DNA from 2 places in the Marinobacter panjinensis genome. Region 2 is predicted to be linked to the other one. Evidence: predicted binding sites of a transcription regulator. Region 2 holds the regulator's gene; the other holds the start of a gene.
What was found. Region 2 encodes LexA, which represses DNA repair genes until DNA is damaged. Its sites were predicted from a motif close to CTGTNTNNNNANACAG; they were not measured.

Region 1 (16,130 bases), on a different contig from region 2:
ACTGTCACGACCAGTCGACGCTGGCGTTGCCGGGCTGGCCGCCCAATGTGCGCCGACAGCCGGCGAAGCCATCAACACCCTGATTCACTACGCCCTGCTGACCAGCCGCAATAGCCGGGGGACCCCATGGACAGCCGATGGTGGGAGGGAAGCGCACTTCTACTCGATCAAGCCCTACAACGTCTTCAACTTTTTCGTGGTGGACTCCGTTCTGGCAGCCTGGACGCAATTTCTGAGAATCATTACCGGCCAGAACAAGGTCATAGAACGGGTGACCATTGAATACCCTTCCCAGGACCAGGACGACGTGTTCGAGCGGTGGTTCGGATGCCCGGTGAGGTTTGGCGCGGAGGGCAACAGTCTGAGACTGGCCCCGGGCATCAGGGAAGCGGCCTCGTTGCAGGCGCAGGCGGCGATGTATGAGAAACTGTCGGGACAATGCTACCGCGACCTTTTGCGAATCCGTGCCGGCTGGAGTACCGGGGACCGCGTGAAGGACCTGCTACCGCCCCTGCTGCAGGGAGACACCCCTACCCTGCCAGCAGTTGCGGAAAAGCTGGGCGTGGCGCCCTGGACGCTGCAGAGGCAACTCGCAGACGAACAGACAGGTTTCCGGGAACTGGTGGACGAAACCCGCCGGGAACTGGCGCTGGAGTACATCCGGGAAACACGGGCATCACTATCGGAGATAGCCTGGCTATTGGGGTTTTCCAATCCGGCGGCTTTTCACAAGGCCTGGCGTCGCTGGTTCGAAACCAGCCCGGGGGAACACAGAAAAAAATACCTGGCGGAGCAGGCCGCGAAAGGAATCCGCTAGGCGTTGCAGCCGTGACTACATTTCGGTGGCGTCATCCAGGGAATCTTCGTCATCATAATCTTCAAACTGACGCTCCATGAGTTCTTCTTCGTAATCGGACATCGTTCATCTCCTTTGAATCAATAAGGAAGACGATAGCATGCAACTGTTACGTGGAGATGAACCAGGAATGACAATGGATAAATGTAGTGCAGGGAGGGGGAAAATGGCGGAGCGGACGGGACTCGAACCCGCGACCCCCGGCGTGACAGGCCGGTATTCTAACCAGCTGAACTACCGCTCCGCGTGAGCCGCCACCTCAGGCGCAATCAAGGGTGTGATTGCTCGGTGACAACGAGGGCGCATTATAAAGAGGCGGCCCCGCATGTCAACGTTTTTCATGAAAAAAATCGGATTACGTCGGCGCCATTACATGGCATCAACCATGACGTCCTTTCCCTGTGCGGTTTTGCGGTATTCAATGGGGGTCATTCCCGACCAGCGCTTGAACGCACGGTAAAAGGTGCTGGGTTCCGAGAAGCCCGTGAGGTACACGATCTCATCAATGGACTCATCGGTGGTTGCCAACAGCTGTCGCGCCAGGCGATAACGGAAATCCGCCAACACCTGGTTGAAACTGGTTTCTGCTTCGGTCAAGCGGGTTCGTAAGGTCCGAGGCTTGATGGCCAGGCGTTCGGCCACCGCATCCAGGGTGACTTCCCCGCTGTCCAGCAGCTCTGCCACAATCCGTTCCACCTGGCCAACAATGTCCTTTTTCTCAAGGCGAGCGACCTGTTCGCTGGCAAACCGCTCATGGAGATCCAGCAGTTCCGGTTCCGCATGGGGTGACGCGTGGGACAACAGGGACGCCGGAAAATACAGCCGGTTCTCCTCCGCGCCAAACACGACATCGCACCCCAGCACCTCGCTCGCGTGGGCTTTGCCGTGGTCGCGCTCATGTTCGAACTCAATCCGGGAAGGATAGAACTGGTCGTCAGTGATGGATTTGAAAAAGGTAATCAGACCCTGGACAAAGCACTCATTGAAATGCCGCAGGCGGCTGACCTCATCTGAGGCTGCATCCAGCACCATGCAGGCCTCATCCCCCTCAATAAAGAAATCGGTATTGGCCGCATCGCTCAATAGCCGCTGGTAGTTCTGCGCCCGCCGCAGGCCCTCACCAAAAGTGGGGCTGCTGAGAAACAGGTACTCCAGCACCTGCCCTTTGTAAGCCGGCAGAAGCGGGCCAAGGTGAAGGCCGGCGTCCGGATCGCCAGAGACATCCTCAACCACCTGCCAGAAATAAAGCTGGGCGCTGTGGGGCGTTCTCAGTTGTTCGGTGTAGACATAGGCTTCATCCACCCCCAGTCGGGCAAATATGGCATCGGTATCAATCCCTTTGCGTTTCATGGCCTGGTAAATCAGACGCAACATCACACCCGCATCGCGAAGTTCCTGCATAGTGTCCCGCTTTATAGTTGTTTATTAATTGGCTTGACCGGCCGGACAGCCTTGCCGGCGAGCAAGGTCAATGCCCATACTGCCCAGGTTTGCAAGACTCTGAAACCTAAGTCTTATATTAGAGCATATCAGGCCATAGACGCACAGGTGTGCCAGGAGAGTTAAGAATATGACAGATACTGTAATCTATCGTAATCACCCGCCCGGCCTATGGTCGCTTTACAGCAAAGCGCTGCTCCCGAAAGAGAAGCCCTCCGGTGGTGACATCCGTATTCCCGGATTGTCCGCCAAGCTGATTGGCGTCAGTACGGCCAACGATAACCTGAAACGCTACCAGAAAGTATGCGGATTCGGTACACAAACAACGGTACCCATCACCTGGCCCCACATCCTGGCTTTTCCGCTGCACCTGATGCTGCTGACGGAGAAAGCGTTCCCCCTGCCACTGCTGGGCCTTGTCCACCTGCGCAACCACATCACCCAGCATCGCCCTGTCGGTGCCGGCGAAAGCCTGGACATCACCGTGAGACTTGACGGCCAGAACAACACCCAGAAGGGACTGGAATTCGACCTGGTCACCGAGGCCTGGTCAGTTGGCCGTCTGGTGTGGGAAGAAACCAGCACCAACCTGTTCCGGCAACCGGACAAAGGCGGCAATAAATCGGGCGGCAAACCACCCGAATTACCCCGCTACCCGGAGACAACCGAGATCAGCGCCCCGGAATCCATTGGCCGGCAATACGCCAGCGTGTCCGGGGACAGGAACCCGATACACCTGCATGCGCTGACGGCGAAAGCGTTCGGCTTCCCCCGGGCCATCGCCCACGGAATGTGGAGCAAGGCCCGGGTACTGGCAGTGCTGGAACAGCAGAGTGGCTGGCGGCAGGAGGCGGTATCGGTATCCTGCCAGTTCAAAAAGCCGCTGTTTCTGCCAGGAACGGCACAGCTGAACTGGCAGACGGGAGAGTCTGGCTGGGATTATCAGTTGCTGAACGCATCAGGAGCCGCCCCTCACCTGAGCGGCGAGGTTCGTTGGGGAAGCTGAGGGGTTAAACCGCCGACCCTGAAGAGTCGGCGTCAGGCGCACAGGCGGTGCCATCGGAACCTGCCACGGGCAGGGTGAAATAGAAGCAGGCACCGCCATGCTCCGGGCGTTCAAATCCGATATCGCCACCCTGGGCCTGGATCAGGGAGCGGCACATAGGCAGGCCGATCCCCATGCCTTCCTCCTTGGTGGTGTAGAACGGCAGAAACAGTTTTTCTTCGGCATCATCCGGCAAACCCACGCCGTGATCGGTCACTGTGACCCTCACGCAGCGCCTGCCCGACATGGTCACTGCCACTTCCACAGGTGCCGAAAAACCGGCACTGCGGGTTGACTCCAGGGCGTTGCGGATCAGATTCAGTGCTACCTGCTGAACCTGAACCGGGTCCGCCAGCACCTCGGGAACATTATCCGCCACCGAGATTTCGACGCCGCCTTCATTGTTACGAATATCCACTTCCGCGAACTGGCGGGTATCCTCAAGCAGCGCTGAGATGGAAAGCACGTCCTTTCCCGCCGCCGGTTTCTTCATGAACCGGCGAATCCGCCGAATCACTTCACTGGCGCGGTGTGACTGGGCTTCAATCTTTTCCAGGGTCTCTTCAAGCAACTGGTGATCCGGCTCTTCTTTAGCCAGCACGCGCCGGGCAACACGGGCATAGTTGGTGATGGCGGTCAGCGGCTGGTTCACTTCGTGGGCCACGCCCGCGGCCATTTCTCCCATGGTGGTCAGGCGTGAAAAGTGGGCGATCTGCTCCCGCTGTTCCTGCACCATGTTACGGGCGTTCTCGAGCGCCTGCTCGCTCTCAAGCTCGGCGGTGATGTCCCGGAATACCACTACGGCCCCGTGCAGTTCCTCCCCGTCGAGTTTGGGCGTGGAGCGATACTCCACTGGAAACGCAGTGCCATCCGCCCGCAGCATTTCAATATCCCGCTGATTTTCCGCAATACCCTGGCTGCACGTGGCATAAACCGGGAGCGACTCGCGTCCCTGGCCGGCAGTGCGGAAATGGAGATCAAAAAAATTCTGGCCAATCAATTCCTCAGCAGAGCTACCCATGGTCACGGCAGCGGCGGGATTGGCGAACACGATGACACCGGTAGCGTCCAGGCCGTAGATGCCTTCGCTGATGGAGTTCAGTATGCGAGCCTGGTCGTTCTCGAGCTGGCGATTGCGGGCCTGAAGCTCCCGCTCCAGGCGGATGACCCGGGCATGGGTCTTCACCCTGGCAATCACTTCCTGGGCCTGGAAAGGCTTGGAAATATAGTCTGCGCCACCGAGGGAAAAACCACGTACCTTGGCCTGGAGATCGTCCAGGGCGGAGAGAAATACAACGGCACTGTCTGAGGTAACCGGGTCGGCCTTCAGGCGCTCACATACCTGATAGCCGTCCAGTTCGGGCATCATGATGTCCAGCAGGATAACTTCAGGCTGGTGACGATGGGCGAGATCCAGTGCCTTTTCACCATCGTTGGCAATCAACAGGCGGTAGCCCTTGTCTTTCAGGGTTTCATAGAGCACTTTCAGGTTTTGCGGGTTGTCGTCAACAAGCAGAACCGTTACGTCTGTTGTCTCCAGGACAGCATCTGTCATATGAATACGGCCGGTTACGATAGTGATTGCATAATGCCGGCCAAATCAGCGCGGGTCGATAAGGTCCTTTACGGACAGAACCATACGCACCAGGTGTGCCAGTGAATGGGTACCCATCTTGTGCATGACCCGTGAACGGTGTATTTCCACGGTTCGCTGGCTGATTTCAAGCTCGATCGCTATGACCTTGTTGGCCTGCCCTGCAATCATCCGGTCCATTATCTCGTGTTCACGGGGGGTCAGGCTCTTCACCCGGCGCAGGATTTCCTGCTTCTCACCAAGGGTTTTGCGCTGTTCCCGGTCCTGCTCAAGCGCAGCTTCAATTTTCTGCAACAAGGCCTCTTCCCGGTAGGGCTTCTGAATGAAGTCCACCGCGCCCTCTTTCATGGCATCTACAGCCATCGGCACATCACCGTGGCCGGTCACAAAGATGATCGGAAGAATGGAATGCTTTTCGTTCAGTTTTTTCTGAAGTTCCATGCCGTCCATGCCGGGCATACGGATATCCAGCACAATGCAGCCAGCCATCTTTTCGGAATAATCCTTTAAAAAGGTATTGGCATTCTCGTAAGTGCTGACGGGCTTGCCATCGGATTTCAGCAGCAACTCCAGCGAGTCACGCACCGCCTCGTCATCTTCAACTACGTACACCGTTTGCTGGGAATCAGTCATGTGACTTGTCTCTCCTTTCAATTACCGCCGATACGCCTTAGTGAATCGACGGGTCTTTGTGGTCATCCCGGGCATGTTCCTGACGCTCGTGTTCGCGCATCTTCTCCAGACGTTGCTGGATCATGCCAAAAACAGTCTGTTTGGGATACCTGCCTTTTTTGTCTGCCCTGCCTGCCGGCTTGCCCAGCAAAAGCGTGATGGCCTCTTCTGCCCGGGACACCGAGTGAACATGAAACTTGCCGTCGCGGACTGCCTGTACGACTTCCTGATCGAGCATCAGGTTCTGCACATTGGTTGCAGGTACGATCACGCCCTGGGTTCCGGTCAGCTCGCCGACCAGTTTGCAGGTGCTGTAAAAACCCTCGACCTTTTCATTGACGCCACCAATCGGCTGAACCTCGCCGAACTGGTTGACCGATCCGGTGATTGCCAGGTCCTGCCGCACCGGCAGCCCCGACAGCGTCGAAACCAGGGCGCACATCTCTGCCAGGGACGCACTGTCACCGTCGACTTCGCCGTAATTCTGCTCAAACGTCAGGCTCGCCGACAGATGCATGGGGTCGGTGACGGCAAAATGGGAAGAAAGCCAGGAGCTGAGTATCATCACACCCTTGGAGTGGATGTTACCCCCCAGCTTCACGTCACGTTCGATATCCATCACGCCGCCATCACCATAATAGCAGGTGGCAGTGATTCTGTTGGACAGACCGAACTCGAAGCCCCCGGTCGAAAGTACCGACAACGCATTTACCTGCCCCACACAGGTACCTGTGGTGGACACCAGTGTTGAACCATCACGAATGGAGTCGTAGAACTGATCACGAATCCGGCTACTGCGATAACGGGCACTCTCCAGCGCCTGATCCACATGGGAGTTCTGGATCAGCCGGGCACCGGCCTGCCGGGCCCAGTAGTCGGACTCACGCAACAGGTTGGCAATATCCGCTGCATGCAAAGACAGGCGATCCTGATGCTCTGCCATGCGTGCACTGTGTTCAATGATACGGGCGACCGCCTTGTTACTGCAGTGAAGCAGCTTCTTTTCATCCACCAGGCTGGCGATGAACTTGGCATAAAGTACCTGGCTTTCGTCCGTTCGCATCATCTCGTTTTCAAAATCCGCCGTCACCCGGAACAACTCGGCGAACTCCGGATCGTACTCCTGCAGCAACATCCAGGTTTCCCGGTCGCCGAACAGCACGATTTTGACGTCCAGCGGGATTTCCTCAGGCTCCAGCGAGATAGTGCCCGACAGAGTCAATTCCCGCTCCAGGGAATTGATCTGAATGGTCTTTGAACGCAGGGCCCGCTTGAGGCCATCCCAGACAAACGGCTGCTCCAGGACCTTGATGGCATCCATCAGCAGATAGCCACCATTGGCGCGGTGAAGGCTGCCGGGGCGAATGAGGGAGAAGTCAGTAAACACCGTGCCTTTGAAAGTCACGCTCTCCACGTAACCGAACAGATTGTGGTAAGTGGGGTTATCCTCCACCACCACAGGCACTTCGTCGGTTTTCTGGTGGACCAGTACATTCACCAGGTAGCGACGGGGCATCTTCTTGTCCAGAGAGGCATAGGCAATGGCCGCCTGCTCTTCATTGTCTTCCAGGAAAATTTCCAGGCTTTCCGACAGATCCTTGCGAACGGCGTCGAAGTAAGCCACCACATCCGGCTGATCCCGATATTTTTCTATCAGTTCATCAATCTGATGGCCTGAAATGCCCTCCAGGGTCTCCTCATTAAGCGCTTGCTGGCTCTCCGCGTATTCCTGCTCCCAGTCCGCCAGTTTCCGCAGCGCCTGTCTGAGCTTTTTCTCCAGCTTGTTAATATCGCTTTCGAACTTGTCCCGTTGTGCCTCAGTCAGGGCCTGGAACGACTCGGCGGTATGCGCTTCATCGCCATTCATTGCCACCAGGCGATAGCCGCCCGGGGTCGTGATGTTCAGGCTGACTTTCTTTCGCTTGGCCTGGTCTGCGACCTTTTCCAGTTCGTCTTCCTGCTTCTTGACGTAGTCGTTCTTCAGCTTTTCAGCACGCTCCAGAAAGCTATCACTATCGAACGTCTGAGGGATCATTTTCATAAGACGCCCCATCAGCTTTTCCATGTCCTGCTTCAACTCCGTGCCCTTGCCGGCAGGCAGCCTGAGCATCCTGGGCACACGGGGCTCCTCGAAGTTGGCCACATAGCACCAGTCGTGGCTCTGGTTATCCGTGTCTACATGGTGTTCCAGGTACCGCAGCATCATGGTGCGCTTACCGAGCCCGTTGCGACCCACCGCATAAACGTTGTAGCCACCGTGGGGCATGGACAGGGCAAAACGTACCGCTGCCTGGGCCCGATTCTGGCCGACGATTTCTGCCAGGGGCTCGAGTTGACGGGTGGTCTTGAACGGTAAATCTTTTAAAACACAGGCTTTATAGAGCTGGTTCAGGGACAGTGACTTCAAGGTTCGGTCCTGTAACGGTATGAAAGCATTTGGTTATGGGCGGTCATTGTAGAATCTGGGGCCCGCCCTGTCGCGCTCAGCCTAAAGTTTTAGCCAAACTTGTCGATAAATTGATCAATCGGGCATAATTAGCCACCGCAGAAAGGCACAGGCAGGGCGCTCACAAAATGGATATTTACCGGAATCAACCGCAACCGCTGACAGTGATGGAGTCATTGCGCAAGCGCAAACCCTTTACGCTACCTGAACCGCAGCAACCGACCCCGTCTCCGGAAAAACCCCAGTGGGATCGTCGAGTACAACCCGACCGGCGGCGTGCGCAGGTGGCTTTTGAAGGACCGGATCGCCGCAAGAAGCGCTCCAGGCGCAGCCCACGCCTGCTGAACCCGAAGACCGCGCAGGAAGCCCCTGCCGAAGACCGGAGAGGCCGGTTGGTCAGTACCCGCGCGTAGAAATTGATAACCAGATCACAGTTCTTTGCTTGGTCATTTTTCACTCACACCTGCGGGAACTAAACTCCATGTCCCGATGGAAAAGCGGGCCGATCACAAACACAAGATCAGCAATGGATGCCAACCTATGACGAATGATTCCGCAGACCGCAGAATCAAGGACCGCTACCCTGCCATGTGCCTGAAGGTACAATTGCAGGAACGGGGCTTTTTTGGTCGAGGGAAGAATTCAACCGCTGTCACCTGCCTGGATATGAACCGTTACGGAATGGCAGTCCTGTGCCCAAGGCCGGTAGAGCCAAGAGCACGGCTTTATATGGATTTTGACGGCAAGTACATCCGCGAGTCCCGCGTTGCCGCCCAGGTGGTCAGCTGCCAACCCTTTCAGACGGGTTTCCGCGTAAGCCTCCAGTTCTGCTACTGTTTTGACAAGAAGGGTTATTCAAGGGCCGTGGATAACGCTCTTTCCCGCATTGAAGGCATCTACAACCATTACGCCAGCTAAGCCCTACTTAGAACAAACCCGCATCCAGGCTCGCCGCCATATAAAGCCCAAGTTCACGGCACTGTTCCTCGAATTCATCCCGATACTCGCCATGGCAAAGCAGTGGCTCCTGCACCAGACGCCAGCGTAAGCCGGTAGTAATCGATTCGATAGCACGGTGGGTTCCGGTACCGTCGAGCCCTGCGCGGATATAAAAGGTGAAGGGAAGCCCCTGGGTTTTCTCAAGACAGGGATAGTAGCTGCGGTCAAAGAAATCCTTTAACGCGCCGCTCATATAGCCGAGGTTTTCGGTAGTGCCGAGGATAATGGCATCACAGGCCAGCACGTCGTCCGGGCCGGCCTCCAGTGGCGGAAGCACGGTCACTTCAACATTTTCGATGTCTTCGTGCCTTGCGCCCTGCTCTACCGCTTCCCGTAGTTTGAGGGTATTCGGGGACGGCGCATGGGCAACGACCAGCAGTCTTTTTTTTGCATCCATATCACCTCCCCGATAGTGCGGAATCCAACCTGATCGTGCTTAGAGAAGCTCTCCGTTTGCGTCTGCTGTTGCCTCTTCAGCCGCCTCTTTTTTTGCCGGCTTGGGCATCAGCTTGTCACGTACAGCAGCTTCGATTTCGTTAGCGATATCCAGGTTCTCTTCCAGGAACTTGCAGGCGTTGGCCTTGCCCTGGCCGATCTTGTCACCCTTGTACGCGTACCAGGCACCGGACTTATCGACAAAGCCTTCCTTCACACCCATATCGAGCACTTCGGCCATGTGGTAGATGCCCTTGCCGTACATGATCTGGAACTCGGCCTGCCTGAACGGCGGGGCAACCTTGTTCTTGACCACTTTCACGCGGGTTTCGTTACCCACCACTTCGTCGCCGTCCTTCACCGAGCCAATGCGGCGGATATCGAGGCGAACGGAAGAGTAGAATTTCAGGGCGTTACCGCCGGTGGTGGTTTCCGGTGAACCGAACATAACGCCGATCTTCATGCGGATCTGGTTGATGAAGATCAGCAGGCAGTTGGCGTGTTTGATGTTACCGGTCAGTTTGCGCAGAGCCTGGGACATCAGCCGGGCCTGCAGGCCGACGTGGCTGTCGCCCATCTCGCCTTCAATTTCGGCTTTCGGGGTCAGGGCCGCTACCGAGTCAACAATGATGACGTCTACCGCATTGGAGCGCACCAGCATGTCAGCGATTTCCAGCGCCTGCTCACCGGTATCCGGCTGGGACACCAGCAGGTCGTCCACATTCACGCCCAGCTTTTCGGCGTAGATCGGGTCAAGGGCGTGCTCTGCGTCGATAAAGGCGCAGGTTTTACCGGCTTTCTGGGCTTCGGCAATTACCTGGAGGGTCAGCGTGGTTTTACCGGAGCTTTCCGGACCATAGATTTCACAGATGCGTCCGTAAGGCAGGCCACCAATACCCAGAGCGACATCCAGGCCGAGAGAGCCGGTGGACACTGCAGGAATGGCTTCCCGGGGCTGGTCGCCCATTTTCATGACGGCACCCTTGCCGAACTGGCGTTCAATCTGGCTAAGCGCTGCGCTCAGTGCTTTGTTGCGGTTGTCTTCCATTGTTGCAAACCCTCTGTCGCCTGTGCCGTTATCGGGACGGGAGCCCGGCGGCCGAAATCGTTAACTCCGGAACCCGGAAAAACCGGACCCCTGTATATTTGAACAGTATTAAAACATAACATCAGGGCAAGACCAACCCCTCCGCTTCAGGAGTTTTCCAGAAAGCTCCTAACCCCCTGTAACGCATACAGAACAGCCTGGCGCCGCACCTGATCACGGTCGCCCGGGAAGGTTTCAACCACCGCTACGGTGTCTGCCGGAGAACGGCCCCAGGCAAACCACACGGTACCCACTGGTTTGTCGTCGCTACCGCCACCGGGACCTGCAACGCCGCTGATAGCAACCGCAACACTGGCACCGGTTGTGGACAGTGCCCCGGCCACCATCTCTCGCACCACCGGTTCGCTGACGGCGCCCTGCTCGTTAAGGGAGGCCTCCGTAACCCCGAGCAATGCCCTTTTGGCGTCATTGCTATAGGTGACCAGCCCTGCCAGCACGTAGGCCGACGAACCTGCGCGGTCAGTCAACACCTTGGCAACCCAGCCGCCGGTGCAGCTTTCGGCGGTGGCAATGGTAAGCTGGCGCCGCTCCAGCAATTCGGCCAGTTGATTACCTGCGTCCGCCAATGCCTGGTCAGTCAGTGGCATAATGATCTCCTTCGTTTCATCATGGCGGTTATTTTCTTACAATCCCTGCCTTCACATAAAGCCAATGGATCCGGAACCGTTCATGTCAGCAGCCCAGACCGATCTGTCCCAGCACACTCCGATGATGAGGCAATACCTCAGGATAAAGGGCGAACACCCGAATGAACTGGTGTTCTACCGCATGGGGGACTTCTACGAGCTGTTTTACGAAGACGCCCGCAAGGCCGCCGAGCTGATGGACATCACCCTCACCGCCCGCGGGCAGTCCGGTGGCAGCCCGATACCCATGGCCGGCATTCCGTACCATTCTGCCGAAGGTTACATTGCACGTCTGGTGCGGGCTGGTCAATCCATTGCCATTTGTGAGCAGATTGGCGACCCCGCTACCAGCAAGGGGCCGGTAGACCGCCAGGTTGTGCGCATTGTGACACCAGGCACTCTCAGCGATGATGCTTTTCTGGAGGATCGTCGGGATAATCTGCTGGTCGCCATCTATAGCCACCGGGAGCAGTTCGGGTTTGCCTCCCTGGATATTTCCAGCGGGCGATTTACGGTGTCCGAGCTGGATGACCTTGAGGGTCTGCAGGGGGAGCTTCAGCGCCTGAGGCCGGCGGAAATTCTTGTCAGCGAAGATTTTCCCTATCAGGATGTACTGGAAGGCTACACCGGCATTCGCCGCCAGGGCCCCTGGTTATTTGAAGCCGACACCGCCCGCCGGGTGCTGACCCAGCAACTACAGGTACGTGATCTGACCGGGTTTGGCTGCGAAGATCTCACCCTGGCGATCTGCGCTGCCGGCTGCCTGCTGCAATACGCAAAGGAAACCCAGCGCACCGCCCTGCCCCACATCCGCAAACTAAGCCGGGAACGTCGCGAAGAGGCGGTTATTCTGGACGCCACCAGCCGCCGCAACCTGGAGATCGACACCAACCTGATGGGCGGCACCCAGCACACTCTGGCCTGGGTGATGGACCGCACGGCGACCGCCATGGGTGGCCGCCAGCTGCGGCGCTGGCTCAACCGGCCGCTGCGCGACGTTACCGTGGTTGAGCAACGTCAGCAGGCGGTTTCCGCGCTGCTGGACGGGTTTCACTACGAGCCGGTCCACGACCTGCTCAAAAGCATTGGCGATATCGAGCGGGTTCTGGCGCGGGTGGCATTGCGTTCGGCCCGCCCAAGGGATCTGGCGCGGTTGCGGGATGCCTTCCAGGCCCTGCCGGATTTACAGCAGGCTCTGAAACCGGTGAACTCACACCACATCGTGAAACTGGCCACCATCATCAGCGAATACCCGGAACTGGCGGACATGCTGGAGCGGGCCATCATCGATAACCCGCCGGTGGTGATTCGCGACGGCGGCGTTATCCGGGAAGGCTTTGACGAAGAGCTGGACGAGTTGCGCAACATCAGCGAGAACGCCGGCCAGTTCCTGCTGGACGTGGAGACACGGGAACGGGAACGCACCGGCATCAGCACACTGAAAGTGGGCTATAACCGGGTGCATGGTTATTACATTGAGATCACCCGCGCCCAGTCCGGCCAAGCGCCAGTGGATTACATACGCCGCCAGACCCTGAAGAACGCCGAGCGGTTTATCACCCCGGAGCTGAAAGAGTTCGAAGACAAGGCCCTCAGCGCCAAGAGCCGTTCACTGGCGCGGGAGAAGGCCCTCTACGATGAAGTCCTGGAAGCCGTCGCCGCAGAACTGGCACCCTTGCAGGATGCCGCCCAGGCCCTGGCAGAGCTGGATGTGCTTAGCAACTTCGCCGAGCGGGCAACCAGCCTGCGATTCAATGCGCCTGAATTCAGCAACACCCCTGGCTTCGACATCGAAGAAGGCCGCCACCCGGTCGTGGAACAACTGCTGAGTGATCCCTACGTGCCCAACGACCTGCTGATGGACCAGCAGCGTCGCATGCTGGTGATCACTGGTCCCAACATGGGCGGTAAGTCCACCTACATGCGCCAGGCGGCCCTGATTGCCCTGTTGGCCTACACCGGCAGCTTCGTTCCGGCTAACCGCGTGGTCATCGGCCCGGTGGACCGTATTTTCACCCGCATGGGCTCTTCCGATGACATCGCCGGCGGGCGCTCCACGTTCATGGTGGAGATGACGGAAACCGCCAACATCCTCCATAACGCCACCGAACACAGCCTGGTGCTGATGGACGAAGTCGGGCGCGGCACCAGCACCTTCGATGGCCTCTCACTGGCCTGGGCGACGGCGGAACACCTGGCCAGATATATTCGTTGCTACACCCTGTTTGCCACTCACTATTTCGAGCTCACGCAACTGGCCGATGACCTGGAACACGCCGTTAACGTTCATCTGACAGCCACGGAGCACGACGACACCATCGTATTCCTGCACAATGTCCACGACGGCCCCGCCAGCCAGAGTTACGGGCTGCAGGTAGCCAAACTGGCGGGCGTGCCCCAGGAGGTTATCCGTAACGCGCGGGAGCAACTCTCCCATCTTGAGGGGAGCGCAGCACCGGCCAACCCCCTGCCCGCTCAAGCCGCAACGGCTCCGGGCGAACCGGACAAGCGGACACGCCCGGCCCGGATCAGCGAGCCGGTGATGCAGGGAGATATGTTCGCCAGCCTGGAACCCAGCAAGGTGGAAGAAACCCTGGCAAAACTGGACGTTGACGGACTGACGCCGCGGGATGCGCTGAACCGCTTGTATGAATTGAAGGAACTACTGAACAAATAACTGGAAAATACGGCAGAATTGACCCATGTAATAACGATAGTGCGCCTCGGCGCTTGCGAGTGGGCAGGCCGCTCAATACAATATCGCGCAATTATTATTACACCGATGAGATTGACTACTGGACCAGGAAGCTGACTATGACGTTTGTCGTTACCGATAACTGCATCAAGTGCAAATACACGGACTGCGTGGAAGTATGCCCGGTTGACTGCTTCTACGAAGGCCCGAATTTTCTGGTGATCGATCCGGACGAGTGCATCGATTGCGCGCTGTGTGAGCCGGAGTGTCCTGCAGAGGCCATCTTTTCGGAAGACGAGCTGCCTGCAGATCAGGTTCAGTTTGTTGAACTCAATGCCGATCTGGCAGGCAAATGGCCGAATATCACCGAAAAGAAAGATCCGTTGCCGGACGCTGAAGAGTGGGACGGCAAGCCGAACAAGCTGCAGTACCTGGAAAAGTAATGGTGGCGCTTACTGCGTAGCCAGCTTTCCCCCGATAGCCACAAAAAAGCCGCCGGTCAGAGCGTTGAGCGTACGCTTGACGCCCTGCCCCACCCCAAGCCGGCGCGACTTGACCACCAGCACTGCCAGCGCACATTGCCACACCATCGCCAACACAAAGTGAACCCCCGCGAGGAACAACGATTGCTGGAAGGCATTTCCTGCCGGGTCGATAAACTGGGGCAACAGCGCCATATAGAACAGCGCGGTTTTGGGGTTCAGCACGTTGGACAACAGGCCCTCGCGGAACGCCATTGAGGCCGTTAGCGGTTTCATCCGTGACGGCCTCACACCGGCGGCTTCCGGCTCTGAGCGCTCTTCAGGGGCACGCCTCAGGGCCTGTCGCAATGAGCTCAGCCCCAGCCAGATCAGATAACACGCACCTGCCCACTTGAGCGCGGTAAATGCCCAGGCAGTCTCCACCAGCAACACGGAAATACCCAGGGCTGACAAGGTGGCATGGATGAACAGTCCGCTACAGATGCCCACGCTGGTCACACAACCATCCTGCAAACCACGCTCCACTCCACCCCGCCCGGCATTTCGCATCACCAGCAGGGTATCCACCCCTGGTGTCACCGTCAGCAGTGAAATGGCCACCAGATAGGCCCAGAACAGCTCGGTTGGTATCCACACGTCCAGATTCCCCCACGGAAAGCAGGAGTAATCAGCTCTCCTGCTGCAGAAGCTTTTTCGTCGCCGCCGACTTGTAGAAGGGCTCGAGACGACGGCGAATCAGGGCTTCAAGATACCCTTCCTCACGCAGCACGTCTATCAGCGGAACTGCCAGGGCACCCACTTCCGCCATCACCAGATCATGGTCAACACCTACGTCACTCAGCAGCTCAATCACCGGACTGTCGCCATACATGTCGAAAAGGCGCTCCACCACTGCCCTGGTACAGCCCTCGAAATACGCGGTCTTGCGGAACTGCAGCCAGAACTCGTACCCCAGCACCACAAACTCCTGCAGCTGGACGTCGCCCAGGCCTTCGTGGAGCTCTTCAATGGTGCGGTCTTCCACCGCAACCCAGGCCGCCATCACGCTGTCCCGCAGTTCATCGTCCGTCAGTGCCCGGTGCAGGAATTGCTCGCTGCGGGCAACCAGTCCCGGCAGGCTGTCCGACAGCCAGGTCTTGAACCGGCGCTCGAAGGATTCATCCAGCCCGGGCACAGCCTTGTTGGCCCAGCGCTTGCCAAACTTCATCATTGAGCCCACACCGGGAACACTCTTGGTGATCAGGTTGTCTTCATAGAGGTAATTCACCACACCCTGGTAGACCACGTTTGAAACCAGTTCCTGGTAAACCGGGTGCGCCATGATCTCGCTGATCACCCTCTCACGCTGCTGGCGAAGCTCAAGTGCCTCTTCCAGGAAACCTGTCGCCTGCTCGCGGGTGATGATGTCCCGCAGCCGTGAGGTTCCCTGGACCGGAGCATTCAGTACTTCGGTGGCCATTTCAGCTGCCATCTCCGGTATCCCGGCATCCAGCTCCATATCTATAACTATGCGCTGGATCACCCCCATCACCTGCTCCACCGAGATCAGACGGTTGAGCGTGATGGTGCCAGCGTAATCGAACAGGGCATCCACCTCGGTTGCCAGGAACCGACGCAGCTTTGCCCCTTTCAGGGACGCGAGTTCGTGTTTTACATGCTGCTCAAGCAGGGCATTGGCGAGATCCGTTTTGCCTTTGGTCATAGTCACGGTCCGGTGCTGTCTGAAAGTGGG
Region 2 (16,130 bases):
GAATTGCCGTAGTGGGCGTAACCGGGGTCAGAAGGATATCGAATTCCTCGAACAGCGACGCGATCTCGGCCCGCATTTTCTCCCTGGTTTCGTTCCATGCCATCCACTGGTAGACCGGTTGGTTTACTCCGCGGCCATATTCGCCGGCAAAGGCCGTCACCGGCCCAAACAGATGCAGCCACTTTTCCAGCCGGGCGATCCACTTCATTTGCCGGCGCTGGGCCGGTTTCAGGGAAGTGCTCAGCAGGCTGCCCAGCAGGTTGAAATAGGCTGGCAGGATGTGTTCCAGGTTCAAGAGGTTGTGCTGCGCTTCGGCCACTAATGCGCCCCGGTTTTCCAGGTCGCGGCCCAGTTGTTCGTACCCGGTCACCAGTTCGTCATCGACAGGGCACAGGGGGTCTTTCAGCCAGAGCCCCACACGGGCCTGTTCCAGTGAGTGGATGGACGCCGGCGCCATAGCCAGTTGCCAGCTGTTGCCTTCCCGCTCGGTCGGGCCGGCGATCACGTTCAGGAGCAGCTCCAGGTCTTTCGCCGAACGGGCCAGTGGGCCGCCCTCCGCTAGGTCTGGCCGGGACTGGGTGCCTGGTGGCCCGGGAATATGGCCACGGAACGGGACCAGAGCCCGTGACGGCTTGTGGCCGAAAATACCGCAGAAGTGAGCCGGCGTGCGGATAGAGCCGGCCAGGTCGCTGCCCACTTCCAGGGGTGTCATGCCTGCAGCCAGGGCTGCCGCAGCGCCACCGGAGGAGCCTCCGGGCGTATGCGCCAGGTTGTGGGGGTTGTTGGTGATGCCGAAGAGCTTGTTGTAACTCTGAAGGTCGGTGGCGTAGATCGGAACGTTGGTTTTTCCCAGTATGATGGCGCCGGCGTTTTCCAGGCGCTTAACCACATCCGCGTGGCTTTTCGGGATATAGTTTTGCAATGCGGGTGCACCGGCTGTGCACCTCATACCCGCGACTTCCCAGGTATCCTTCAGGGTCAGGGGCAGGCCGTGGAGCGGGCCGGGGGATTCGCCCCGCGCCAGGGCTTCATCCGCGCTGCGGGCCGCTTCCAGAGATTTCTCTTCGTCCAGGGTCACAACAGCGTTAATGGTGTCATTGTACTGGCGGATTCTGTCCAGGAAAGTCCGGGTCACTTCCGTGCTGGTTAGCTTGCCTTCTTTAAGGTCGCTAACCAGTTCGGTGGCAGAGCGGTAATGCAGCGGATTCATGGTGTCCTCGTTCTTGTTTTGTGGCGCGAATCAGGGCAATTCGGAGCGCCAGTGCTTGACCTTCACCTGTGACTTGATGGCATCCAGTATTTCGATAATCAGGTTGATCAGGGCTTCATTGGGAGCCTCTTCCTGGGCGTTGTCATCCGGGGAGGGCAGGAACACGTTCACAATGTCTTCGATAAAAGCGTGGTTGGTGGCGGACGCCAGATCCTCGAGGATCTGGTGAATCACGTTTGCAACAATATCCCCTACAGCGTCTTCCAGGGTTTCCTGAATGGTGGGTCCGACCACCGGCAGGTATTTCAGCCGCGACAGTTCCAGATTCTGCTTGAGGGCATTATCCACGCGGGTTTCCAGGTAACTGCGCAAGGCACCGCGATTGGGTACGTAGCCTTCCTGTGCCGCCTCTGCCACACGCTTTGAAATCCAGTCCGAGAGCATTTCCCGCCTGGGGTAGAGGATGTCGTTCTGGATGCGTTCAAAGAGAGGCGAACCACGGCGGATTTCGTCCTGGGCGCCGGAAAGCACCTTTACGACGATACGGTCGGAGAGTTCTTCCAGAAAGGCTTCGTAGTAGAAGTTGAAGAACTGGAAAACTCGGGTCTGGGTGACGTCGATGACCTTGTACTGGTGCAGTCTGTAGACGATGGAGATAACCCGCAATATCCGCAGGAAGCGGAAGCTGCCAACAGGAATACAGCCGACAATGTCGTACCAGTGGATGAATGGGTAGAAGTACCAGCGGTCGTAAATCTTGGCCTTTACAGAATAGCCCCAACGCACGACGAATTCGGTCAGGAAGATGCTGACGAAGATGAGGTCGTAGAAGATGAAGTTTTCGTGGATGGGGTGGTAGAGGTCTTTGATCGCGGGTGCGTTTTCTGCCAGCAGGTTCTGGATGGCGCCGAAGTTGTAGATGGAGTCGAAAATGATGAAGGCCAGGTTGATGATGAGCAGGCCGAGCATCAGGAAGTCTATGACGAACCAGATGAGTTGGTGGCTGGTTTTCAGGTTTGCTCTGTTTATCTTCAGCATTCAGTTATTGGCGCTCTGTAGACTGCGGGTTTGGGTGCTGGTGATTTCCGGATGGTGCCTTCACAGACACGCCGTTAACCCATCCATGGGGGCTCGGCATTGCCATCCCTGGCAATGCACGGTCTGTGAAGGCACCACCCGGAAATCACTTCAGGCCCAGTGCTGATCGCCAACGCTATAGGCCTGATTCTGCTAATAGTTTTTCACAGGTTAGCTTATTTCAGCTCCGCCGACGACTTGCCCAGTAATCTTCTCGCGATGATCAACAGCTGGATCTGCTGGGTGCCTTCGAAGATGTCGAGAATTTTGGAGTCCCTGGCCCATTTTTCCAGCAGTTCCGTTTCACCGTAGCCGAGGCTACCGCAGAGTTCGACGCAGCGCAGGGTGATGGTGTTGCCGACACGGCCGGCTTTGGCTTTGGCGATGGAGGCTTCTTTGGAGTTGGGCAGGCCGTTGTCGGCCATCCAGGCCGCGCGGAGGGTGAGCAGGCGAGCGGCTTCGAGTTCGGCTTCCATGAGCTGGAGTTCGCGGGTGACGGCGGGTTGGGTCCAGGTCTGGTGGCGGTATTCCAGGTCGGTGCCGGTGAGGGCAATGAGTTCGCGGGTTTTCTGCAGGGCCGCGCTGGCAACACCGATGGCCATGCCGGCGACGACAGGGCGGGTGTTGTCGAAGGTTTGCATGGCGCCGGCGAAGCCTTTTTCGACGCTGATGTCCGGGTCGCCCAAGAGATTTTCCCGGGGCACGCGGCAGTTGTCGAAGCGGATGGCGGCCGTGTCGGAGGCGCGGATTCCGAGCTTTTTCTCCAGGCGTTCGACGGTCATTCCCGGGGTGCCTTTTTCCACCACGAAGGATTTGATGGCGGCGCGGCCTTTGTTGCGATCCAGTGTTGCCCAGACCACCACGGCGTCGGCGCGTTCGCCGGCGGTGACGTAGATTTTCTCGCCATTGATGACGTAGTCGTCGCCGTCTTCGGTGGCGGTGGTGCGGATGGCGGCGGTGTCGGAGCCAGCGCCGGGTTCGGTGATGGCCATGGCCGCCCAGGTGTTGCCCAGGCGGGCGAGTTGCTCGTCGTTGGCCACGGCGGCGATGGCGGAGTTGCCCAGGCCCTGGCGGGGGATGGACAGGGCCAGGCCAACATCGCCCCAGCAGAGTTCGGTCAGGCCGAGTACGGTTTTCATGTTGGTGCCGTTACGGTTGCCGGTTCCGCCGTTGTTGTCGGAGCGGGCGAGCTTTCCGGCGCCAGTGCCACCATCCGCCGCGCCGTCGTTCATGCCGTCCATGATGGATGCGAACATGTCCAGTTCACTTGGGTACTCGTGCTCCGCAAGGTCGTATTTGCGCGAGATGGGCCGGAATACTTCACGGGCGACTTGCTGGGCCTGGTTAATGAGAGGGGCAAATTTTCTCGGTATCTCAAGGTTCATGTCGTTCTGCTCACTGTGACTGGGCTGATGACTGCATTGATGAAAAGCAATCAGGCGTGCAGGCCGCCGACCAGGGTGGCAACGGATCGCAGATCCCGGTACCAGCGTTCAACGGGGTGTTCCTTGACGAAGCCATGGCCACCCAGCAGTTGAACCCCATTGGAGCCGGCTTCCATGGCTTTTTCGTTGCATAGCAACCGTGCCAGGGTGGTTTCCCGGTGCGCCGGCAGGCCCTGTTCCAGACGACTGGCAGCACGCCAGGTGAGCATGCGCATGCTGTCGGTTTCGATGGCCAGATTGCTGATCATGAAGGCAACGGACTGGCGGTGGCTGACGGGTTCGCCGAAGGCGTTGCGATCATTGCAGTAGGGGATCACGTAATCCTGAACCGCCTGAGCGGTACCAATGGCAAGACCGCATCGAAGCAAGGCCCCACAATCGAGGAAGTTCTGGTAGTCGAAATCGTCATCCCCCAACAGCGCATCCGAGGGTAACTCGACGTTCTCCAACAGCAACTGACAGGTCCCCGAAGCCCTGAGGCCCATCGCAGGGTCGGCTTTCACACGGACGCCCGGAGTTCCCGCCTCCACGATAAACAGCCTTGGTTGCCCACCCATCTGTGCCGCAATCAACAGCAGTTCAGCGCTTCCTCCCCGCACAACCGCATTCTTCAGGCCGGTGAGGGCATAGCCGGTATCGGTTCTTCGGGCAGAGGTTTGCAGAACGAGTGGATCAAACAACGGCGTCGGTTCGTCGATGGCAATGGTGGCTACCGGAGGCTTTTCGCCACAGAACGCCGGCAGGTAGCGGCTTTGCTGTTCGCCGGTGCCCCAGCGGGTGATGGCCTGGGCGACACTGAAAGGTGCCAACAGTGCCGTGGCCAACCCCATGTCTCCCCAGGCGAGTTGCTCGGCGATCAATACGTTGGTTACCGGGGACTGATGCTCTGCAACCCCGCCGAATTCTTCCGGTATTGCGTATAAGGGCAAACCCAGGTCGGCAGCAGCGCTGGTGATGTTGTCTGGTATCTCCCTGGTTTCATCGGCAATGCCAGCGGCAGTTCTGAGTTCGTCACGGGCAAACCGCCCGAGCAAATCGGTGATCATGCGCTGGTCGTCGCTGAGAGAGAGATCGAACAAGTCGGGCGCGCTGCCTTGGGGCAGGCGTTTCCTGGGCAGCCAGTTATTGACTCGATTGAACTCCCGGCCGGCAACAGCAAGGGCGCGAAAACCGGTTCGGGTTCCGTGATAGGCGGTCCTTTCGAGCGGGGTGCGCAGCCCCAGCCGGTCCAGCAACGGGTTGGCGGCAAGCCTGTTCATCATGGAAAGGGCAAAGCCCATGGGGTCCCGTGTCATCTGTTGTCTCCTTGGTGGCACTGTCCTGATTTCGTCTGCAGGCGATCAGGGGAGGTCGTTATCTGACGATCATGGCCCCGGACCGATCCGGCGCCATTGGCATGCCGTACATTACCCACAGGCAAGATGGTCAATAGCCATGGATTAACCGTACCTCTACCCGTTACACTCCGGTTGTTACCTTGCCCCTCAACTCACTTTGACTGAAGTAACGCTGCTGGATGCTGCCCCACATTAGTTCTCGTTTTCACCGCCGGTTCCTGATTCTCTGGTTTTTTGTCTGGACCATGCCGGCGTTGTCCTGGGCCCAGCAAGTGGAAATAAAGGTGGAGGGGGACTTTCCGCAATTGCAGGACAATGCCGAGGCGTTTGTCGGAGACGTTGAAGGCCGTAGCGCCAACAGTCTGAGGCGTTATGCCAGCACCGCCGAAGCCCAGGTGGAAGATGCGCTTCGCGCGCTCGGTTACTACAGCCCGATAATCCAGTGGGAAATTGTCGAGCCGCCCGGCGAGGAAGAAGAACCGGCGCGCCTGGTTCTCACTGTGCAGCCGGGTGAGCCGGTGATTGTCCGTTCCCGTAAGGTTGAGATCGAGGGCCCTGCCAGTGAAGATTCCGATTTCACGGGTTCCCTGCCGCAGAAACCGTCTGAGGGTGATGTGCTGAATCATGGCGAGTACAGCTCGTTGCGCCAGACCATCCAGAATCGCGCCAGTCGGCTGGGGTATTTTGATGGCGAGTTCACTACCCGCCGGCTGGAAGTGGACCCTCAAAAAAGAGTGGCGGATATCACCCTGGTTTATCGCAGCGGTGAACGTTATCGGTTGGGTGAGGTCAGTTTCAGTGAGGGCCATGGATTCGAGGAGCAGCTATTGGAGCAGTTTGTGCGTTTTGAGCCGGGTGAACTCTTTCATGCGGACAAGATCGCCAGGCTCAATACGGATTTGTCCAACAGTGGCTATTTTTCCGGAGTGGATATTGAGGCCTCTCCCGGCGCCGCCGAGGACGGAGTGATTCCGGTGAATGTCGGGCTGACCACACGCCCACCCCGATCGGTGGCCGCAGGCATCGGTTTTTCAACCGACGTGGGGCCACGTTTGCGGGGCAACTGGCGTGAGCACTGGATCAACCCCATGGGCCACAGTCGTGGTGTCGAAACTGAACTTTCAGCGCCACGCCAGAACCTGACCACCTGGTATGAATTGCCCCTGGATCCACCCATGACCGATTCCATTCGTTTGTCTGCCGGTTATCAGCGGGAGGAGATTGAGGATGTTGAGTCGGAACTGCTGACCTTCGGCCAGCAATGGAAGCATCAGCTTGATGACGGCTGGCAGCAGGTCGCCTCTCTGCGGTGGGAGGGGGAGCGCTTCCGGATTGGCGACGATGAGACTGAGCAGAGCAGCCTGTTGTTGCCGGGGCTGGGGTATTCCAAACTGCATGCAGATTCGCCTCTGGACCCGTCCCGCGGCTACCGGATTCAGTTTGATGTTACAGGTTCCCATCGGGCCGTCCTTTCGAGCGTGGACATTCTTCATGCGAATTTTCTCGTCAAGGGGTTGTATACGTTGGCGGATAACCACCGCTTCCTGACCCGTTTCCAGTTTGGCGGGGTGGCAACCAACCGCTTTTCGGATGTGCCACCGTCATTGCGGTTTTTTGCCGGTGGTGACCAGAGTGTCCGGGGTTATGGTTACGAAACCCTGTCGCCGCGAGACGATGAGGATGTTGCCGTGGGTGGTCGTTTCCTGATGGTCGGCAGCGCCGAGTATCAGTACCAGTTTGCCGACAACTGGCGGGTAGCTGCCTTTGTAGATGAAGGCAATGCCATTGATGACCTGGCCGACCCTCTGGCCACCGGCGTTGGAATGGGTATCCGCTGGATAAGCCCGGTGGGGCCTTTGCGTCTGGATATTGCCAAAGGGTTGAACCCGGAATTTGGCGGTGAGTGGCGCATTCACTTTTCCATGGGGCCCGAGTTATGACCGAAGCGTCAAAGAAAGAGGTCCACAAACCAAAACGCCTGAGGAACGGCCTGCTGATTGCGCTGGCCATTATCATTCTGCTGCCACTGTTATTGGTGGGGGCACTGTTACTGGCCTTGCGTTCGGAAACCGGAACGGCGTGGGTCATCGACCAGGTTCCCGGCCTTGACGTGGAACAGGGTCAGGGATCATTGCTGGGACTGTGGCAGGCGCAGTCCCTGACATGGCAGGGTTACGGCGTGGGTCTTCGGCTGGAGGCGCCGGTGGTTGACTGGTCACCGACCTGCCTGTTCAGCAAGCAGCTGTGCCTTGAATCCCTGCAGGTGGAAACCATTGACCTGACCCTGCAACCGTCAACAGATCAGCAGGATGAGCGTGGCAACATCAGTCTGCCTGGCGTTAACCTGCCGATTGGTCTGGCTGTCAGGGAGGTCGATCTTGGCACTTTCACCCTGAACGATGGCAAAATCTGGGACCGGTTGCAGTTACGGGCCGAAGGCTCCGGATCTGACTGGCACCTTCAGAGTCTCAGCTTTGTTCGTGACGGTATCGAAATTGATGGGTCCGGCCGCATCCAGACCCGCGGCGACTGGCCACTGGACCTGAATGTCGGCATAAGCCTGCCGCCGCCCTATGGCCCCGACTGGAATCTGGCTCTCAATCTCACCGGAAGCGCAGTGGACCTGAGGGTGAGGGGTGAAAGCACTGGTTACCTGGAAGCCACCCTGGCCGGCCGGGTGGCTCCCCTGGATAGTGCACTGCCGGCCCGATTGACCGTTGAGTCCCAACGCTTTGTTCCTGCTGAAGGCCTGCCTGAAACCCTGGTGCTGCAGAACACGGTCGTTGCTCTGGAAGGTAGCCTGGACGACGGTTTCCGTTCCGACTCCCGTACCTCGTTACCGGGTACTTCCGGTGACATTGCGGTTGCGCTGAAAGGGCTGGTGACAACCGTTGGCGTGGAAGACCTGGACCTCTCGCTCTCGGGCCCCGGAACGGGTGAGGCCGAGACCGGCACGGCCTCGGTGACCGGAAACCTGGACTGGCAGCAAGCCTTCCTGGTGGATGCCCGGGTCGCTATGGAAGCCTTCCCCTGGTACAGCCTGATCCCGGACTTTGAGCAGCCGCCGGTTACCTTGAACCAACTGAATGGTGAGGTTCGATACCAGTCAGGCGCCTATCGGGCGAGTGTTGAAGCCAGCGTCGACGGCCCACATGGGGAGGCGGATCTGTCAGGGGAGCTGGATGGCGATATGGAGTCCGTGAATATCACCCGTCTGCGGGTAAACACGGGCGCTGGCTTCCTCGGTGGTCAGGGAAACGTCGAGTTTGCTGACCAGCTGGCATGGGATGCAAGCCTGGAGCTGGACAGTTTCAACCCCGGCTACTGGGTGCCGATACTGGAGGCAAGCCTGAATGGTGATGTCAGAACCAGTGGGAGGCTGGTGGAGAGCGGTAAGCCTTCGTTACAGGCCGAGTGGGATCTTTCGGGTAGCTGGCAAGCCAATGACGCCCTGATCCGTGGTGCGCTGAACAGCGATTCAGGGGCATGGGCGCTGTCTGGCCTGGAACTCCAGGTGGGCGATAACCGGGTTACCGGCAGCGGCGAGTGGGATAGAGAGATTGCGGGCAATCTGGCGCTGGAACTGCCTTCCCCGGAAACCTTCCTGCCGGGCCTGGCGGGCTCGCTGAGCGGAACCGCTTCAGTTTCGGGGACACCCGATCAGCCGCAAGGCAGCGCGAAAGTGTCTGGGTCCGATCTGGCATGGCAGGATGAGTTGAGCCTGGCCAGTCTGGACCTCAATGCCACCCTTGGTGAAGGGTTGAGTGTGAGCGCCGATGTTCAGGCGAGTGAGCTCCGGTACGGCGAGCAGTTGCTGCAGTCATTGGCACTGGGGCTGTCAGGCACCCGGGATGATCACCGGCTGGAGGTTAGCGCCGTTCATGAGGAGGCCGAGGTCGGGCTGGTATTTGCCGGCAATGCTTCCGAGGACTGGAATGCCTGGCAGGGAGCGTTGCAGCAGGGGCAGATTGATGTTCCCGAGCAGGGGCAGCAATGGACGTTGGCGGGCCCAGCGGCACTGGAGTACACAGAAACCGGCAGACTGACCTTCGGCCGTCACTGCTGGCAATGGCAACAGGCTTCGGTTTGCGCCGAAGACCAGACCCTGCTCCCGACCCAGGACATTGCCTATCGGATCGAGAATTTCCCGACCACCGCGCTGTCCCCGCTGATGCCGGAAACCCTGCGGTGGGACACGCTTCTGAATGCGGACATCAGGCTGACGATGACCGACAATGGTCCGGATGGCGAGGTGTCTGTGGATGCCGGTGCGGGCGAGTTTGAAGTCATGGTCAGGGACGAATGGCAGAGCCTGGGATACGACACCTTCACCACCAGGCTTCAACTGAAACCGGACATCGCCGAGCTGGATGTCAGGCTGAAGGGGCCCGAACTGGGCGATCTTTCTGTCGCAATGGCCGTTGATCCGAATGCCAGTGAGCGGGAGGTTGATGGCCAGTTCCGCGTCCAGGGCCTGGATATTGCGATGGCCGGGGTGTTTGCGGGGCTGGAGGTGGTCGAAGGTGAACTCAATGGCGAAGGCACGCTGTCAGGCCCGTTACTGAAGCCGGCGGTGAATGGCGACATAGCGTTGACCGGCGGGCGGATCTCCGACCCGCAGCTCCCGATACCGCTGGAAGACATGGTTGTCAGCCTGGAGCTGAATGGCTATTCCGCAGATTTGTCCGGCCGCTGGCGCAGTAACGAGCGCAGTACCGGCAACATCAAGGGAGGCCTGGATTGGTCGGCGGAGCCGTCTGTAGAGGTCAATCTCACCGGTGACCGATTGCCGTTCAGTTACGACCCCTACGCCCGTGTAGAGCTGGTGCCGGATATCACCATCACCTACGGTGGCGGTGATCTGGCGGTTACCGGCCGCCTGGAGGTTCCCCGTGGCGAGATAGAGATCAGGGAGCTGCCGGCTCAGGCGGTTTCGGTATCGGAAGACGAAGTGATCGTGGGGGCGGAGCAGGAAGAGGGCGGTTTGCGCTCCCTGAATATGGATGTGACGGTGGTGGTCGGCGATGACCAGGTCAGTTTCAATGGCTTCGGGGTAACCGGTAACCTGAAAGGCACCCTGCGCGTCGGCAACAATATGGACACCCGAGGTGAGCTGCGGCTGGTTGATGGCCAGTATGAAGCCTATGGTCAGGAACTGGAGCTGCGCAGGGCCAGATTAATATTTGTCGGGCCTCTGACAGAGCCCTATCTGGATATCGAAGCCATTCGGCGGGTCGATACCGTCGTGGCGGGTATCCGGCTTACCGGGCCGGTAAGCGCGCCCCAGACCGAAGTGTTTTCCGAACCGGAGATGCCCCAGACCGATGCGTTGTCCTATGTGATTCTGGGCCGGGCACCCCAAAGCAGGGGCGATGAGGGGCAGATGAGCCGGGCAGCCATTTCCCTGGGCCTGACCCAGACCAACAAGTTAACCCAGGGTCTTGGGGAAGAGATTGGTATACAGAATCTGATGCTGGAGGCGGAGGGCTCCGGAGATGAGTCGGCGGTGGTGGCCAGTGGCTACCTGACCGATGAGCTCAGTATTCGTTACGGTGTGGGCATTTTCGAGCCGATCACCACCGTTGCCTTGCGCTATGACCTTGGCCGGTATTTCTATCTGGAAGCCGCCAGTGGCCTGGCAGCTTCCCTGGATATTTTCTACACCCGGGATTTCTGACCCGGCCCGCTATTCCAGCTCGAAGGTGGCACTGACCCGGGATGTCAGTTCCCGCGGGCCGACGTCGGACACGGTGTCAGACGAGGCGCGCATTTCCGCCATCATCGGAACCGGGGGCTGATAGCCACCATCGATGTTGATGTTGATCACCTCGCCGCACTGCTTTTCAAGTTCGTTGGCAACAAACTCACACCTTGCCCTGGCGTCAGCGATGGCGCCGGCCAGTGCCTGCTTGCGGAGGCTGCTTTCATCGGAATGAAAGAACTGGTGCGGTCCCACGTTGTAGTCCATACCCAGTGCCTGGGCCTGCTCCAGGATGGGATTGAGAAGGGACAGGTCGTCAATGGTAAAGCTCACAGTTTGTGAGGCAACGGCCACCTTTTCCGGTTTCTGACTACGCTCCTGGGACGGAATCGAGCGGCTGTAGAGGTTAACCGATGCATCGCTGTAAGAGCCCAGCTGGTCACGATAGTCACTGATGCCAGCCCGCCATTGTTCCATCTGCTCATTCACGCGTCGGGTCGCTGTCTCCGGCAGGCTGTGCTCGGCATTGGCGGTAAACTGCAGTCGTGCACTGTCTGGAGTATACTTTACGGAAGCCTGGCCGCTCAGGCTTACTTCCCCGGCGATTGCGCACAGCGGAAAGACCGCCAGGGTGGCAGGAAACAGCAGGTATCGATGGACGTTGGGCAACATTGTGGGATCTCCATGCTTTTACACAATAATCAGGTCAGGTTGACTCCCCGGGAGCGTGACATCCTGCTCAGGCTGACCGGGAGCGATCCCCATTATGTGACGACCCGCGCGCAACTGAAAGAGTGGGCTGCCCGTCATCTGGAAGCCCTGCCCGGTGATGCCAGGGAAATACGGGAAATCAAGGCTGTTCTGCAGCATTATCTGCCGCTTTGACCGGGCAGGTCGTCACCGGCGTCGTCAGTGTCTGTCGGTTCATCCAGCCTTATCAGCTTTCTCTCCTCCGCAGCATCAACAAAATGCTTGAAGATACGCCGGTGGCCACCGTGATACAGCAGATATTCCGGATGCCACTGAATTCCCATCAGCCACTGCCCGCGAGTATTCTCTATCGCCTGCACGAAATGATCATTGTCCAGGGCGACCACACGAAGGTGGTGTCCGAGCCTTTTGATGGCCTGGCTGTGAATCCGGTTGGCGCCAATCACCGGCTGGCGCATGACTTCTCCGAGACGGCTGTCGCTGACCACCCGAACGGTCTGCATTGGAAACAGCAGCGGGCGGTGACGGGTGTTGACTCGTAGAGGGGTCACGTTCTGGCACAGTGTGCCACCACGGAAGATATTGATGAACTGGGCGCCCCTGCAGATGCCCAGCACCGGAATATTCAACTCTTCGGCTCGGGATAGCAGGCGAACATCGGTTTCGTCCCGGCGCGGGTCATAATTTGCCGTTACCTGCGGTGTCTGCCCATACCTTGAAGGGTGAACGTGGGTGCCACCTGACAGGACCAGGCCGTCCAGCAGGGATACGTCTACTTTCGAGCCTGGGCGAATGAAGTGGGTACGAGCTCCATGCATGCGCAGGGCAAAACTGATCAGCCGGTGGGACAGACTTCGTCGGACAGGGCCGCTGATGCCGATGGTGAGGCCGGGATGTTCCGGCTTTTCCTGGACGGTGTCAGACATAGTTCCGGGACCGCAGCCACTGGTCAGACGTATCGAGCCAGCTATGGGTCAGATTGTGGAAGCTCAGTTTGCGACTGTTGCGAAACTCGGTCACCAATGCGGCCAGATCCCCGGCGTTGGCCGCCAGTTGCTCCAGTATCACCCAGTCATTCCATACCGTTGAGAAATGCCAGAGCGGGTTGTCGATATCGCAATCCGGCAGCCGGTAATGCAGGGTGGGCCTGCTCTTGATGCGTTCGTCTTTCACATACCTGGCCAGCAGCTCGCTGTTCAGGTGTGCAAACAGCGGCAGCAGGTCAAGCGCCTTGTTCCGTGTCGGATTATAGTGGAGGTAGTCCTTCATCAACTGATCCATGTCCGGATCGTAGCCTTCAGACATCAGCAAATCGATGTAGTTGCTGCTCCAGGGTTCAATGTAGCTGGTCAGTTTGCGGCTCAGATCGATCTGATGCCGTGCCTTGAGCCATTCGTAAAGCGCTGCAAACGCCTGCAGATAACGCACCAGGGTTGAAGCTTTCAGATCCGGCAGCTCTGGATTCAGTTGCAGGCCGAAGGCGTAGTAGAGGGCTTCCCGGCTGCCAAGGGCGCCCGCCTTGCGCAGTTCGTCACAAAGCGTTTCGATGCGCTCAAGTTCACTGAAGGGTAACGGAGGGCTGACAATTTCCAGAGGCACGATTTTCTCGGCCGCGGCATCTATCACACTCATTGCCTGGCCCCCGAGTTCCCGGACCGATTCCGGTAACCGTTGATCCTGCAGATCCAGGTCCTTGATGGGGTCCGAATCCAGTTCGATGGCGAAGGCGCCTGCATCGGTGGTGATTTCCGACACGTAGCGGGAAACCGGTTTCGCTTCTCCGTCAAGCAATCGGGTGGCAAGCGATACGAGATCCTCGTACCCGAGGCCGGATAATTCTATCTCGACACCTACTTTCCGTTCCTTTCCGTCATCGGTTCTCATGATGTCCGGCATACGGCATCTTTTGCTCATTAATGCGTCTCCACAAAGGGTTAGCAATACCTTAACACAGTCCCTCGGGCTGAAAGTGACGGTTACCGGCCAAATAAGGCGGGGCAGCGGAAAAATTCCAGGCATGGACTTTACACTGGATAAAACACTGTATATAGTCAAATCACTGTATATAAAAACAGGGCTAACCGGGGTCACCGACACATGAAGCTGACAGCAAGGCAGACACAGGTACTGGAAATCATTCGTCGCTCCGTCGACGAGACGGGATATCCGCCGACACGCGCGGAGATTGCCGCCGAGCTCGGATTCCGTTCAGCCAATGCCGCTGAAGAGCACCTCAGGGCATTGGCCAGGAAAGGGGCCATCGAGATGGTGCCGGGGGCAAGCCGTGGTATCCGTCTTCCGGAGGTCGAAGCGGACCCGGGATTGCCCGTGATAGGCCAGGTGGCAGCCGGTAGCCCGATTCTGGCCCAGGAGCACATCGAAGATCACTGCACCCTGCAGCCCGAATTCTTCTCGCCCTCGGCGGATTACCTGCTGCGTGTGCGCGGTATGAGTATGAAGGACATCGGCATCCTGGATGGGGATCTGCTTGCCGTGCACAGGACCAGCGACGTACACAATGGCCAGATCGTTGTGGCCAGGGTCGGTGAAGAGGTGACTGTGAAGCGGTTCCGCAAGGACGGCTCGAAAGTGTATCTCATCGCAGAGAACGAAGAGTTTGCGCCCATTGAAGTGGATCTGACAGAACAGGAATTATTTATTGAAGGTTTGGGTGTCGGTGTTATCCGGCGCTCGGATCTTCACTGATACCGCGGTATCCGGACATTTCCGGCAGTGCTCTGCAAGGTATCAATTGCGCAGGGCCCGGCTTAAAGGCAAATGAGGCTTATCATGGAACAACTCAGCTTTAATCAGAACCTGGCTTACGCTCACGGAGGCGGGAGATTCGTCGGCCCGGAGGCTGTCGGTTTGAGCAGCCATGATGTGAGCCGGGCGCCGGTCACCCGCACCCGCACGGTACAGCCAAAGGGTAACGTGACGGAAATCATTCTGCCTGAAGGGCAGGTTGAAAATTTCCAGCTGTTGCTGCCGATGCTGACACAGCTGAACCAGGAAAAACGCTGGCTGGCCTGGATCGACCCACCCCAAAGCCTGGTCAGCAAGTGGCAGACCATGCGTGGGATTGTGGCAGGCGAATTACTGGTGTTGCGGTCTACTTCGGACTACCCGGCCCGGCAGCTGGCCGAGCGGGCGTTGAGCGCAGGCACCTGTCATGCCGTCGTGATGTGGACACGGAAACTCGGGCGTGAAGCCCTGACTTCACTGGAGCAGGCCTCTGCCCGGGGTAACAGCCACGGCGTTGTGCTGCGCCAACGCTGAAGGTTCAGTAAATCCGGGATCAGTGAAGCGTATAGGAAGGCCGGATTTCATGAGAGTCCGGCTCTTCTTCCCAGTCGATATCGTGGGCGACATTGCCTGCTGCTTCTATGCCGGTGGCAATCATGGCCTTGGCCACGTCCATCTCCCGGTCTTCCATCATTTCCCTGGCTTCAGCCGAAAACGATATTTTCACCAGTGGTGCGCTGTCGTCGTCAATCCGGCGAAGTGCATAATCGCCATTGCTCAGTTGTACAATCTCGAAAAAAGAGGGTGACATTCAGTTAGCCTTTCAGTTCATTCCCCGGGTGGCGGCAGTTTGCAGCGGCGGACCGCGGTATTACCACTCGCTGTGCCGTTCCTCAAGGGTGTCGGTAAAGTTTTTGATCGCACTCAGGGTTTGCTCAAGCGCCTGTTTCGATCTGTCTGGACCGGTGTCCGCAGCAACAGCAATCACATTTTCGTCACTCACGGTTTTTTTGGCCGCTGGCGGGTTGCCCTGGTGCCGCTCCAGTTGCTCAAGATGGTTCCACCAACTGTGAGCTTCGTTAACGAGCTGGTTCAGTTCTGCTGTCTCCGGAATCTCATCGCCCAGCAGTTCCGTCAAAGCTTCCAGGCTTTCGGGCCGCCCCAGCTTGTCCTGATACATTCTTGCGACCATGACCAGAACCAGCTTTCTGGCCCGCAAAGCAAGTTCAACGGCTCCCTGAATCAGGGCTTCACGCGCGGGCACACTGTCGTTGCCATCCAGCTGACCCAGCAGGGTCCTGGCAAGGAAAATCTTCTGGGAAACCAGTGAATGCCACGATGACGCCATGGAGATACCTGCATACGGGGTTAAGGTCGCGCGACGAATTAACTGACAATGATAACATTTCTGGTCAGGAATTTCTTCCTTCCTGAGAATCCACGAGCCTTTGACAAGAAACTACAAAGAATCACTTGAAACGGGCGTTTGAATTTGGCAAAAAGGCGCCCGGTTTGAGTAACTTTTGATCGTCTGGCTTGGGATTCCAGTGAACGGAAAGTCCTGGCTGTCCGGCGTCCAGATCAGTTTCAGTGGAGGTGGAAGGGAATGCGTAACCATTTGGTCGCAGGTTTTACAGTGGCAATGCTCGGATTTTCCGGTAGTAGCGTCTACGCGAAGGTCAGTGAGTCCGAGGCCGAGCGGTTGGGCAATGAACTCACCCCCGTTGGTGCACAGAGAAAAGGCAATGGTTCTGGCAGTATTCCGGAGTGGACCGGCGGTCTGACAACACCACCGTCGGGCTGGAAGCAGGGGCAGGTGGAAATCAATCCATTTCCCCGGGATGAGCCCTTGTTCGTGATTTCCGCAGACAATGTGGACCTGTATCGCGATAAGCTCACAGATG

Region 1: the regulator LexA is predicted to act here: its motif matches at 10,626-10,641, upstream of recA (recombinase RecA).

What each region holds. Positions count from the first base shown of each region.
Region 1 is NZ_SZYH01000002.1:443,803-459,932, reverse strand. It holds gene FDP08_RS18465 (AraC family transcriptional regulator) at 1-817, shown strand, start outside; tRNA gene FDP08_RS18460 (tRNA-Asp) at 1,024-1,100, opposite strand; gene FDP08_RS18455 (AraC family transcriptional regulator) at 1,226-2,257, opposite strand; gene FDP08_RS18450 (MaoC/PaaZ C-terminal domain-containing protein) at 2,427-3,302, shown strand; gene FDP08_RS18445 (ATP-binding response regulator) at 3,307-4,896, opposite strand; gene fixJ (response regulator FixJ) at 4,942-5,568, opposite strand; gene FDP08_RS18435 (Lon protease family protein) at 5,606-8,014, opposite strand; gene FDP08_RS18430 (hypothetical protein) at 8,182-8,466, shown strand; gene FDP08_RS18425 (PilZ domain-containing protein) at 8,594-8,971, shown strand; gene FDP08_RS18420 (flavodoxin family protein) at 8,979-9,449, opposite strand; gene recA (recombinase RecA) at 9,489-10,535, opposite strand; gene FDP08_RS18410 (CinA family protein) at 10,682-11,182, opposite strand; gene mutS (DNA mismatch repair protein MutS) at 11,265-13,898, shown strand; gene fdxA (ferredoxin FdxA) at 14,036-14,359, shown strand; gene FDP08_RS18395 (LysE family translocator) at 14,369-15,034, opposite strand; gene FDP08_RS18390 (hypothetical protein) at 15,066-16,100, opposite strand.
Region 2 is NZ_SZYH01000001.1:1,204,850-1,220,979, reverse strand. It holds gene FDP08_RS05515 (amidase) at 1-1,210, opposite strand, end outside; gene FDP08_RS05510 (hypothetical protein) at 1,241-2,248, opposite strand; gene FDP08_RS05505 (acyl-CoA dehydrogenase family protein) at 2,464-3,672, opposite strand; gene FDP08_RS05500 (acyl-CoA dehydrogenase family protein) at 3,723-5,027, opposite strand; gene FDP08_RS05495 (autotransporter assembly complex protein TamA) at 5,249-7,009, shown strand; gene FDP08_RS05490 (translocation/assembly module TamB domain-containing protein) at 7,006-10,746, shown strand; gene FDP08_RS05485 (SIMPL domain-containing protein) at 10,756-11,442, opposite strand; gene FDP08_RS05480 (hypothetical protein) at 11,455-11,655, shown strand; gene FDP08_RS05475 (gamma-glutamyl-gamma-aminobutyrate hydrolase family protein) at 11,640-12,407, opposite strand; gene FDP08_RS05470 (amidoligase family protein) at 12,400-13,395, opposite strand; gene lexA (transcriptional repressor LexA) at 13,579-14,187, shown strand; gene FDP08_RS05460 (cell division inhibitor SulA) at 14,272-14,760, shown strand; gene FDP08_RS05455 (hypothetical protein) at 14,780-15,037, opposite strand; gene FDP08_RS05450 (DUF6586 family protein) at 15,098-15,574, opposite strand; gene FDP08_RS05445 (DUF1329 domain-containing protein) at 15,833-16,130, shown strand, end outside.